Regions from separate parts of the Rhizobium sp. P2_G9 genome, predicted to be linked through region 1. Evidence: predicted binding sites of a transcription regulator. Region 1 holds the regulator's gene; the other holds the start of a gene.
The links. Region 1 encodes LexA, which represses DNA repair genes until DNA is damaged. Its sites were predicted from a motif close to TGTTCNNNNTGTGTTCNG; they were not measured.

Region 1 (5,530 bases):
ATCAACCGGTCGACGATTTTGAAGCGGTGACCTGGCGTGATGAAGATGTCGGTGCTGCCGGACCATGCGGCGAGACGCCCGTTATCGTCCGCCGCGCTTTCCAGCAGCCGCAGCGACGTCGTACCGACGCAGATCACCTTATTGCCACGCGCCTTGGCGGCATTGAGCGCTGCAGCGGTGGCGCCATCGATGTGGCCGATCTCGTGATGCATGTGATGCTCGGTCGTATCGTCGGCCTTGACCGGCAGGAAGGTCCCTGCCCCGACATGCAGCGTGACGAAGCAGCGCTCAATGCCCTTTTCATCCAGCCTTTCAAACAGTTGCGGCGTGAAGTGAAGGCCGGCGGTGGGGGCTGCGACGGCGCCCTCTTCCCTAGCGTAAATCGTCTGATAGTCAGCGCGATCCCGGTCGTCCTCGGGGCGCTTCGAAGCGATGTAAGGAGGCAGCGGAATATGGCCGACCGTGGCGATCGCCTCGTCCAGCGCAGGGCCGGACAGATCGAAGGAAAGCGTCACCTCGCCCGCCTCGCCCTTTTCCGTCACGGAGGCGTCGAGTGCGCCGAGCAGGCAGGCATTGCCGGAATGGCCGAACTGCAGCCGGTCACCTTGTTTGATACGCTTGCCTGGGCGGGCAAAGGCCTTCCATGCGTTCGGGCCGACGCGCATGTGCAGGGTGACGGAGACGGACGCCGTCCCTTCATCACGAATGCGCGTGCCTTCAAGCTGCGCAGGGATGACCTTGGTATCGTTGAAGACCAGAACGTCACCGGGATTCAGCAGATCCGGCAGGTCGCGGACGACGAGGTCCGAGAACTGCGTTTCGGTGTTCGGATCGACCGCCAGCAGGCGCGCAGAATCGCGCGGGTTCGCCGGCCGTAAGGCAATCCGCTCCTCGGGAAGCTCGAAATCGAAAAGGTCAACACGCATGAGAAACTCGAAGGCGCTCCCCTGCTCAGGGAGTATAGCCACAAAAGAAAACCGCCCCGGCGCATAAGCCCCGGAGCGGCCGATGTCCATCGAAAACGGATTACTTGACGTCCGCGGCGACCTTCATCGACACGATCTCGTCAGGGTCGACCACTGGTTCGCCCTTTTTGATCTTGTCGACATTGTCCATGCCTTCGATCACCTGGCCCCAGACCGAATATTGCTTGTTGAGCCACGGCGCATCGGTGAAGCAGATGAAGAACTGCGAATTGGCAGAATTCGGGTTCTGCGAGCGGGCCATCGAGCAGGTGCCGCGCACATGGCTGATCGCCGAGAATTCCGCCTTCAGATCCGGCTTTTCCGAACCGCCCATGCCGGCGCGGCGCGGATCGAAGGACTTGCCGCCCTTCTTGCCATATTCGACATCGCCCGTCTGGGCCATGAATTCATTGATGACGCGGTGGAAGACGACACCGTCATAGGCGCCTTCGCGGGTCAGTTCCTTGATGCGCGCCACATGGCCGGGCGCGGCGTTCGGCATCAACTCGATGACGACCTTGCCCTTGGTGGTTTCCATGATGAGCGTGTTTTCCGGATCCTTGATCTCGGCCATGGGTTTTCTCCTTGCTTGTTGTCTCGACGCATTCTGAACGTGGGCTGCTCAGCAACCCTCCGTAAATGCCTGGTGTTATTTACCGACCGTGACCTTGATCATCCGGTCGGGATCGCTGACTGAACCGTTATTGTTCGGGTCGCCGCGCTTGATCTTGTCGACGAATTCCATGCCGGAAACGACCTTGCCGACCACCGTGTACTGGCCGTTGAGGAAATCGCCCGGCGCGAACATGATGAAGAACTGCGAATTGGCCGAATTGGGATCCTGCGAACGGGCCATGCCGATCGTGCCGCGCTCGAACGGCACTTGCGAAAACTCGGCCGGCAGGTCTGGCAGGTCGGAGCCACCGGTGCCAACCGCGTTCGGATCGAAACCCTTCTTCAGATTGCCGAACTTGACGTCGCCGGTCTGGGCCATGAAGCCGTCGATGACGCGGTGGAAGGCGACATTGTCATATTGGTGCTTGGCAGCCAGTTCCTCGATGCGCTTGACGTGCTGCGGCGCGATATCCGGCATCAGCTGGATCACGACCGGACCGTTCTTGAGCTGGATGGTGATCTGGTTGGGATTGGCATATGCCTGGGCGGCAAGGCCGGCGAACAGCAGCAATGCGGCCGCGGCGATGGATTTCAGGAAGATCATGGAAGCTCCGTTGTTTTTGGGCTCAGCGTTGGCGTTTTTCCTCGAGCGCGGCGAGCACCGGCTTCGGCACGAAAGCACTGACATCGCCGCCCATCGCGGCGATCTGGCGCACCAATGTGGCGGTTATGGGCCTGGACGCCGTGCCGGCCGGCAGGAACACCGTCTGGATATCCGGCGCCATCTGCCGGTTCATGCCGGCCATCTGCATTTCGTAGTCGAGATCGGTTCCGTCGCGCAAACCGCGGATCAGCACTTTGGTTCCATGCGCGCGCGCCGCATCGACGACGAGATTGTCGAAGGAGATCACCTGGATGTCGCCGATCCGGTCCGGCAACACGTCTTCGAGCGACAGGCGGATCAGCGAGGCGCGATCCTCGAAGGAGAACAGCGGTGCCTTGCCGGGATGGACGCCGATGCCGACGATGACCTTGGAGGCGATGTTGAGTGCCTGGATCAGCACGTCCAGATGCCCGTTGGTCAGGGGATCGAATGAACCGGGATAGAAGGCTGTTGTCATTGCGCGCGCTGCCGAAAATGGTCCCGCCTTTTGTCATGGATGTGGTATCGGCGCAACCGAAAATCCATGGTTTCCGGGTGAGCCAGAAACCTGAACGGCGGATGAACGCCCCATTCACGGCCGGTTCGGATCATCAATGGTTATATGGCGTCAAGTTCGGAGGACAGCGCAATGATAACAAGAAGCGCATGTTCCCAAGGAAACAGCAACCGGGTGCGCGATGTGGGATAAAGGTTCCATCGACAGCGCACCCGGACGAGAGACGAAAAGGACGACGACGATGATGTACATGACGCTGACCCTGATGGCAGGCCTGATTTCCGTCATGTTCGTGGCGACCGCAGTTTCCTCGATCATTAACGCAGTGCGTGAAAACAACGCCACACGGGATGCACTTTCCCACAGTGCCGCCCTCCAGTTCTAAGTTCCAGACGCGCGGGCGTCCCCTCCCCACCCCCTCCCCGCAAGCCCGCGCTCATGTGTAAAAACCGGACGGCTCCCCTGCCGTCCGGTTTTTCGTTGTGCGACCCTGCCATAGCCACCTAAGCAAAGATCCGATGCCTCGGGCGAGCCGGCTTAGACCGGCGGATTGAACGTGGGTGGGCGGTTCCCGGCATATAAGCAAAAGCCGCTTATCGGCCTCCGCGTTAACCATATTTAAAACCCTTGCGGAACATACATGGAACATATAGTGTTTGTTCGAGATTTGTTTCACGATTCCCAAGGGGACGTCCATGCTGACGAGAAAACAACAGGAACTTCTACTGTTCATCCATGAGCGGATGAAGGAGTCCGGCGTGCCCCCTTCGTTCGATGAGATGAAGGATGCGCTCGATTTGGCCTCTAAGTCCGGCATCCACCGGTTGATCACGGCATTGGAGGAACGCGGTTTCATTCGCCGGCTTCCCAACCGTGCCCGGGCGCTCGAAGTCATCAAGCTGCCCGAGGCCTATTCGCCGAGCATCAAGCCGCCGCAGAAGGGTTTCAATCCGAGCGTTATCGAAGGCTCGCTCGGCAAGGTCCAGCCAGCGCCTGCGCCGAAGCCGGCTGCAAATGAGAACAGCGGTGACGCGGTGTCAATCCCGGTCATGGGCCGCATTGCTGCCGGCGTGCCAATCTCGGCGATCCAGAACATTACCCACGATATTTCAGTCCCTGCCGGCATGCTCGGCGGCGGCGAACATTATGCGCTCGAGGTCAAGGGCGATTCGATGATCGAGGCCGGCATCCTCGACGGCGACACAGTCATCATCCGCAACGGCAGCACGGCCAGCCCGGGCGACATCGTCGTGGCGCTCGTCGACGACGAAGAGGCGACGCTCAAGCGCTTCCGCCGCAAGGGGGCTTCCATTGCGCTTGAGGCCGCGAATCCGGCTTACGAGACCCGCATCTTCGGGCCGGATCGCGTCAAGGTCCAGGGCAAGCTGGTCGGGCTCATTCGCCGCTATCACTGACAAGCCGATCGGTTGACGCGCGGCGAGCAGCCTCGCCTGCGTCGGCTAATATCATTTCTTCTTCTTTGATTCCTTGAGCGCCTTGTTGCGTGCCATGATCACGATCGCATAGCCCTCCTTGTTGACCTGACGGGCGCGGCCGAAGCCGGCGGCGCCATCCGGAACATCCTCGGTGATCACGCTGCCGGAGGCGGTCAGCGCCCCTGCCCCGATCGTCACCGGTGCGACAAGCGCACTGTTCGAGCCGATGAAAGCGTCGGCGCCGATCCGGGTTTCGAACTTGTTGAAGCCATCATAATTGCAGGTGATCGTGCCGGCGCCGATATTCGCCCGCGCGCCGATGATCGCATCGCCGATATAGCTCAGATGATTGACCTTGGCGCCCTCGCCGATCGCGGCATTCTTCACTTCGCAGAAATTGCCGACCTTGGCTTTTTCGCCCAGGTCTGCGCCAGGCCGCAGCCGTGCATACGGACCAACGCTGGCGCCCGGTGCAATATGGGCGCCCTCGATATGCGAGAAGGCGTGGATGACGACGTCACTGTCGATGGTGACGCCGGGGCCGAACCAGACATTCGGTTCGATCACGGTGTCGCGGCCGATCCGCGTATCGTGCGACAGGAAGACGGTTTCCGGCGCGATCATCGTGACGCCGGAGAGCATCAACTGATGGCGGCGCTTCTTCTGCCAGATCGCTTCGAGTTCGGCGAGTTCCGCCCGGTTGTTGCAGCCGGCAACCATGTCGCTCGGCGCTTCGACCGTCACCGCCCTGCCGCCTTCGCGGTGGAGGATTTCGATGATGTCGGTGACGTAATACTCGCCCTTGACATTGTTGTTGGTGATTTTCGTCAGCAGCGACAAAGCCTTGCGGCCATCGATCGCCATGATGCCGCTATTGCAGAAGGTGACCTTCCGCTCGGCCTCTGTCGCGTCCTTTTCCTCGCGGATGGCGACGAGCTCGCCGTCCTTGGTAAGCAGGCGTCCATAGCCCGTGGGTTTGTCGGTTTCGAAGCCGACGACCGCGACATCATAGCCGGCGCGCACTTTCTCCAGCGCTTCGATCAGCGGTGCGGGTTCGATCAGAGGCCCGTCGCCATAGGCGACCAGGATCTGATCGTAGTCCTTTTCGATTTCGCCGCGCGCCGCCAGCACAGCGTGGCCTGTGCCGAGCCGCTCGGTCTGTTCAAAGGCGCGGACCTCGATACCGGACCCGGACGCTGCGGCCACGACCGGCTCCGCATCGCGGCCAACGACCAGCGCGATGCAGTCAGCACCGCTGCGGCCGAGCGCCAGCATCACGTGCGAGATCATCGGCAGGTTGCCGATCGTGTGCAGCACCTTCGACTTGGCGGAGTTCATCCGCTTGCTCTCGCCT
Region 2 (5,530 bases), on a different contig from region 1:
TCGGCGGTGGCCTGGAGTTTCGGCGGCGCCATCGCACGCTATCTCACCATTGCCGACAGCTGGACGATCGTCTTCTGGCGCTGCCTGTTTGCCGGCCTGTTCCTCGTCGGCTTCCTGATCGCCCGCGATGGGCCGAAAGCGACGGTCGCCGCCTATCGCAACATGGGCGTTCCGGGCCTGGTCGTCGGCACCGGATTCGCAATCGCCTCCGTCTCGTTCATCATCGCCATCGGCTATACGACGGTCGCCAATGTCGTGCTCATTCAGGCCGCAACACCGCTCTTGGCGGCGCTGATGGCATGGGCGGTCTATCGCGAGCGGATCGCCGTCTCGACCTGGATCGCCATCGTCGCCGTCATCTTCGGTGTGGCCGTCATGGTTTCGGGATCGCTCGGCCAGGGCAAGTCATGGATCGGGACGGCGCTCGCCATGCTCATCCCGATCGTCTATGCGACGGCGACGGTCGTGACCCGGCGCTACAAAAATGTCCGGCAAGTGCCGGGCGTCAGCCTCGGCTGCTTCCTTGCCGTGGCGCTGGCCGCGACACAGGCCTCGTCCTTCCATGTCACATGGTCGGAAATGGCGATCCTGGTGGCCTTCGGCGTCTGCAATCTCGGGCTCGGCATGGCGCTCTGGGCCACCGGCGCGCGGATGGTGCCGTCGGCGCTGGCCGCACTGCTCGGCACGGCCGAGACCATGCTCAGCCCGCTCTGGGTGGCGATCTTCCACCACGAGATTCCCGGCATCGAGACGCTGATCGGCGGGCTGATTATTCTCATGGCGCTGATCGGTTACCTGCTCCTGGCGCTCAAGCGGCAGAACGTTTCCTGAAGGCCAACCCCGCCGACTCAGATATCCGGCTGCTCATCAGACATCCTGACATCCGGCCAGAGCCAGTCATATTTCGATTTTCCGACATGGCTGAAAATCAGGCTCGGCTTTTCCGCGATCCATTGGATCGGTTCTTCAAGCTCGAGTTTGGGAATGCTGGCGCGGTCCCAGATCATCGTCAGGTGTGGCTTGAACGGCAGGCCCGGCATTTTGGGTATATGCAGCTTTTCATGAAGGCGTTTTTCCAATTCAAACAGCGCCTCATTGCGCCGGCTTGAACTCAGCACGGTGGGACGGCGCGACCCGTGGTCAAAACTCTCGACCCGGTCGAAGGAAATCTCGATCGGTCGAACTGCATTTGCGAGAGCACGGCGCCGATGGCGGCAATAATCCGATCGGTCGGTTTCGGCGGTGCTTCCAGCCGCGGCAGGGTCACGAGTGTCACATGAAATGTCTCCTCGCGCCGCAGTCTCCCTTTCAGCTTCCTGCGTTGCTTGACGTCATTGGCCAGAGCCGTGACCTTTGCCGCGACGGGTTCCGGCGGTGCTAAAACGACATAAAGGTTCGCACGGTTCTGGCTGAAGCCTGAACGGCGCGGCCCGCCGCGCGCGGATTGAGCATCCGACATGCTTCTCTCTCCATCCTACGGATCGGCTATCTCACTATGCCACCACGACGACTGTGCGGAAAGGCCGTCTGGTTGACCAACGCTATGCGGCCCTCGTCTGGGACTGGCGACACGGGAACGTGCAGATCGGGCGATACTCCGTCTGGCCCTGCAGGCTTTCGACAAGAACGAGTTCACTGACCCGCCACCGGATCGGCGGCTTGATCTCCTCGGCAACAATCTTTTTGTCATCGTAAAGCAAAGCCATATGCGGGTGGTAGGCCCTGCCCGCCGGCCTTCCGAAATAGGGTTGAAGCAGTTTCCGCGCCGATATCTCCAATTCGATCAGTGCCTGATTGCCGTTGTCGCTGTAGAGGACGACCGGTTTTCCATGGGATCCGTTAAAGCTTGCAGCTCGGTCAAAATAAATATCGAATTCTACTCCGGACAGGATATGGCGCACCGCATTCACCTGGACCAAGGGGAGCATCGCATACGGTCCAAAGCCCACAATCGCCACATGCAGGACATCATCAGGCCGATGTCGACCGGTTAATCCATGTTGGCGGGAAAGATCACGCGTCGCCTGCCTGATCGGTTCCAGAGCGCTCTCGCTCGGCCGGGCAAGAAGAATCAACTTGCTGCCCGAAAATGGATTTTTGATTTCGAAATTCCGGCTTGCATTGCCTGACATCTGTGCCTCCATCCAATCATTTTTGGAGTCCGACCATATCAGAAAATGTAGAACATAACAAGAACAAATGATATGGAACGGCATGCCCGCCGACAGAAAGCGTCACCAGTGTCGCACTTCGGAATCGTCGCGCCGGCGCGCGAATTGGCTCACTCGACCTCCATTTTCTGCGCTCTTTTCGGGGCAGCGCTTGACTTTCCCGCCGAAACCCGAAAATCCGGACCGGTTATAAACGGGATACTGACATGACCGACAGTGCAAAGCCGCTCGACCGCATCTTCACGCGGCCCTGGATCTTCATCCGCGGCGTGCCGGCAATGAAATTCCTGCCGCCGGAAGGCCCGGCCGAGATCGCTTTTGCCGGTCGCTCCAATGTCGGCAAGTCATCGCTGATCAATGCGCTGACCGGCCAGCGCGCTCTGGCGCGCACTTCCAACACGCCGGGACGGACGCAGGAACTCAATTATTTCGTCCCGGATGGTTATTCGGGTGGGATCGGCGACCTGCCGCCCTGCGCACTGGTCGACATGCCCGGTTATGGTTATGCCGAGGCACCGAAGGCCCAGGTGGATGCCTGGACCAAGCTGGTCTTCGACTATCTGCGCGGGCGCTCGACGCTGAAGCGCGTCTATGTGCTGATCGACAGCCGCCATGGCATCAAGAAGAACGACGACGAGGTGTTCGACCTGCTCGACAAGGCGGCCGTCTCCTACCAGATCGCGCTGACCAAGACCGACAAGATCAAGACAAGCGCGATTCCGGCTCTGATCACGGATACGCTGGCAAAGCTCGCCAAGCATCCGGCCGCCTATCCGGAAATCCTCACGACCTCGTCGGAAAAATCCGAAGGCATCGAGGAGATGCGTGCAACCCTGATCAAGACACTGTCTCTCTAAAGCGCGTCGCGATCTCCGGGAATCGCTCCGGGCGCTTTAGCTCCTTGTTTTTTCGCATGTCTTTATCCCGAAACCGGCGACCACTTTCGGAAGACATGCTCTGATAAAAAGCCGTCCGGGCTGGATGCACCGGACGGCGTGAGTTGGCCTGGGCGCGAGCGCTCACGCCTTCGGCAAAAGCACCTTGTTGATGACGTGGATGACGCCGTTCGATTGCTGGACGTCGGCAATGGTGACGGTGGCGACGCCGCCCGTCTCATCCTTGAGCATGATCGTCTTGCCCTTCTTCATCGCGGTCAGCACGCAGCCGCCCACCGTGGTGATCTTGTGCATGCCGCCATCGTCCTTGATCATCTTGGCGATGGTCTTCGACATGGCGTCGGCGGCAACGACATGGCAGGTCAGCACCTTGACCAGCTTGTCGTGATTTTCCGGCTTCAGCAGCGTATCCACAGTGCCGGCCGGCAGCGCGGCGAAAGCTTCATTGGTCGGCGCGAAGACAGTGAACGGGCCCTTGCCTTCCAGTGTGTCGACCAGGCCGGCCGCCTTGACGGCAGCGACCAGCGTCGTGTGGTCCTTCGACTTCATGGCATTCTCGACGATGTTCTTCGTCTTGAACATCGGCGCGCCGCCGACCACCGGGTTCCTGGCCTCGGCGGCGAAAGCAGTGGCGAAAATGGCGGCGGCGACGAGCGTCGTGCGGATTGCGGTTCTGAGCATCGGATTACCCTTCCTGTCTCCTCGGCCGGCTGGACGATTCCAGGCCGGTCCTCACTCCCTGGTGGGATGAAAGGAAGTACGGGCGGGGCGGGATTAGAGTTTCAGCTGGAAGAAATTTTGCGAGATTTCGATTGCAAGAGCGTGGCTCATTCAAATCGCGCCAGATAATCTGCTATTTCCTCGTCTGTCGCTTGCCACTCTTCCCCTCTGGCCTCCGCGATGACGACCACGCCAACGAGCGTGATCGGATCTTCCGCCATAAAGCGGTCCGCGCCTCGCACGGCGACGACAAATTGACCCTCCGGGTGAACGGCATAACCCTTTGACAGCAAGGTCAGATAGGCTGGGGTGAGCAGATTTGCCGCGGCGGCAAGGTGCATGAGGTGCCCTCTCCAAATCGGCGTTACAACGCCGGCGAAACGACGGATCGGTCACGGGAACCGCAGCCACGGCATGACGTCGGCGCGTAAAAAGGCCGAGCACGCGACCTTTTGGATTCAGAGTGCCCTGGTCTTGCCCATCGCGATGACTGGCCCGGTTGGCTTGCCGTCCGGCGCGCCGCCGAAGGGTTCGACGGAAATGGCAATTGTCTTGTCAGGACCAAGTTCCTTGCGCATGGCGCTCGGGACATTGATTGCACCGGTGCCATCGGGCAGGATGCCGAGCGAGTGAGCCTGTTTGTCTTCGGTGATCAGCCAGAGCTGCAGCGACTTCGGCTTTTCCTGCTTCAGCGCCGCGGGCGTGATGCTCAGCCGGCCCGAAGCCGTATCATAGCTGGCGATCAGGCTCATCGGCGTATCCATGGCTGTGAGTTCCGCCACCAGCGGCTTGACGGTCGGCCCAACCGGCGGGGTGACGCGATCGGCCACGGTGACGCTGACGCCTGCGATGATCGCTACCGCCGTCAGTGTGCGCCACAGGAACACGGAACTCCAGACAGCCTGCAGCAGGCCTCCCTGCTCACCCTGCTGCGGCATGCCGAATAGCCGCGTTTCGATCTTCTTGTAGAGTTCCGGCGAGGGGCGGACGTCGCGGTAATCTTCGTTGAAATCGGCGAGGTTGGCTTGCCAGCGGCGCACCTGGTTGGCGAATTTGGGGTCGCCGGCCATGCGCGCCTCGACGCGTCGCCGGTCTTCCTCGGACAGCACACCGAGCACATATTCGCCGGAGATGATCTCGTCACGGGTCCGGTCCCAATCCTGCGGCTTATCGCTCATCGCCCGAGGCACTCTCTTAGTTTCAGCAGGCTGCGACGCAGCCAGGTTCGTATGGTGTTCAACGGTATATTATAGAAATCTGCCAGCTCTTGGTAGCTCAAACCTTCAACATATGCGCGCTTGACAGCATCTGCTTTATCAGATTCGAGCGTCTGCATGCAGCCCTCAATTCGGCTACCTTCGCTGCGATTGATGGCCTCGGCTTCCGGATCAGGCGCATCGCTTGCAAGATCAAAGACTTCGTCCAGTTCGGAGGCCTGCGGCTTCCTCGCGCGCATCACGTCTATGGCGTGATTGCGGGCGATCGCGGCAAGCCAGGTCTCGGCCCGGCCTTCGTCGCGCGAGAAGCGTTCGGCACGCTGCCAGACCTTGATGAACACATCCTGCAGCGCATCCTCCGCTTCGGACCGGTTTTTCAGGATACGCAAGAGGATGCCGAGAAGTTTCGGCGCGGTGCGAAGATAGAGCCGGGTATAGGCCGCTCGGTCGCGCAGACCTACGCGGAGCATCAATGCATCGATATCCTCGTCCGACCTGTTTTCGGCCATTGCCATCCGCCGCATTG

Region 2: a site for LexA is predicted at 2,181-2,198, ahead of AC1DYF_RS24015 (2'-5' RNA ligase family protein). Genes of this name have one in related genera too.

The regions. Positions count from the first base shown of each region.
Region 1 covers NZ_JBFUFK010000012.1:23,071-28,600, forward strand. The annotation lists gene queA (tRNA preQ1(34) S-adenosylmethionine ribosyltransferase-isomerase QueA) at 1-926, opposite strand, end outside; gene AC1DYF_RS11825 (peptidylprolyl isomerase) at 1,027-1,539, opposite strand; gene AC1DYF_RS11830 (peptidylprolyl isomerase) at 1,615-2,184, opposite strand; gene coaD (pantetheine-phosphate adenylyltransferase) at 2,207-2,701, opposite strand; gene AC1DYF_RS11840 (hypothetical protein) at 2,982-3,125, shown strand; gene lexA (transcriptional repressor LexA) at 3,436-4,155, shown strand; gene glmU (bifunctional UDP-N-acetylglucosamine diphosphorylase/glucosamine-1-phosphate N-acetyltransferase GlmU) at 4,207-5,530, opposite strand, start outside.
Region 2 covers NZ_JBFUFK010000031.1:41,707-47,236, forward strand. The annotation lists gene AC1DYF_RS24000 (DMT family transporter) at 1-831, shown strand, start outside; gene AC1DYF_RS24005 (hypothetical protein) at 849-1,175, opposite strand; gene AC1DYF_RS24010 (2'-5' RNA ligase family protein) at 1,112-1,459, opposite strand; gene AC1DYF_RS24015 (2'-5' RNA ligase family protein) at 1,542-2,132, opposite strand; gene yihA (ribosome biogenesis GTP-binding protein YihA/YsxC) at 2,378-3,028, shown strand; gene AC1DYF_RS24025 (fasciclin domain-containing protein) at 3,191-3,748, opposite strand; gene AC1DYF_RS24030 (hypothetical protein) at 3,895-4,128, opposite strand; gene AC1DYF_RS24035 (anti-sigma factor) at 4,246-4,965, opposite strand; gene AC1DYF_RS24040 (sigma-70 family RNA polymerase sigma factor) at 4,962-5,513, opposite strand.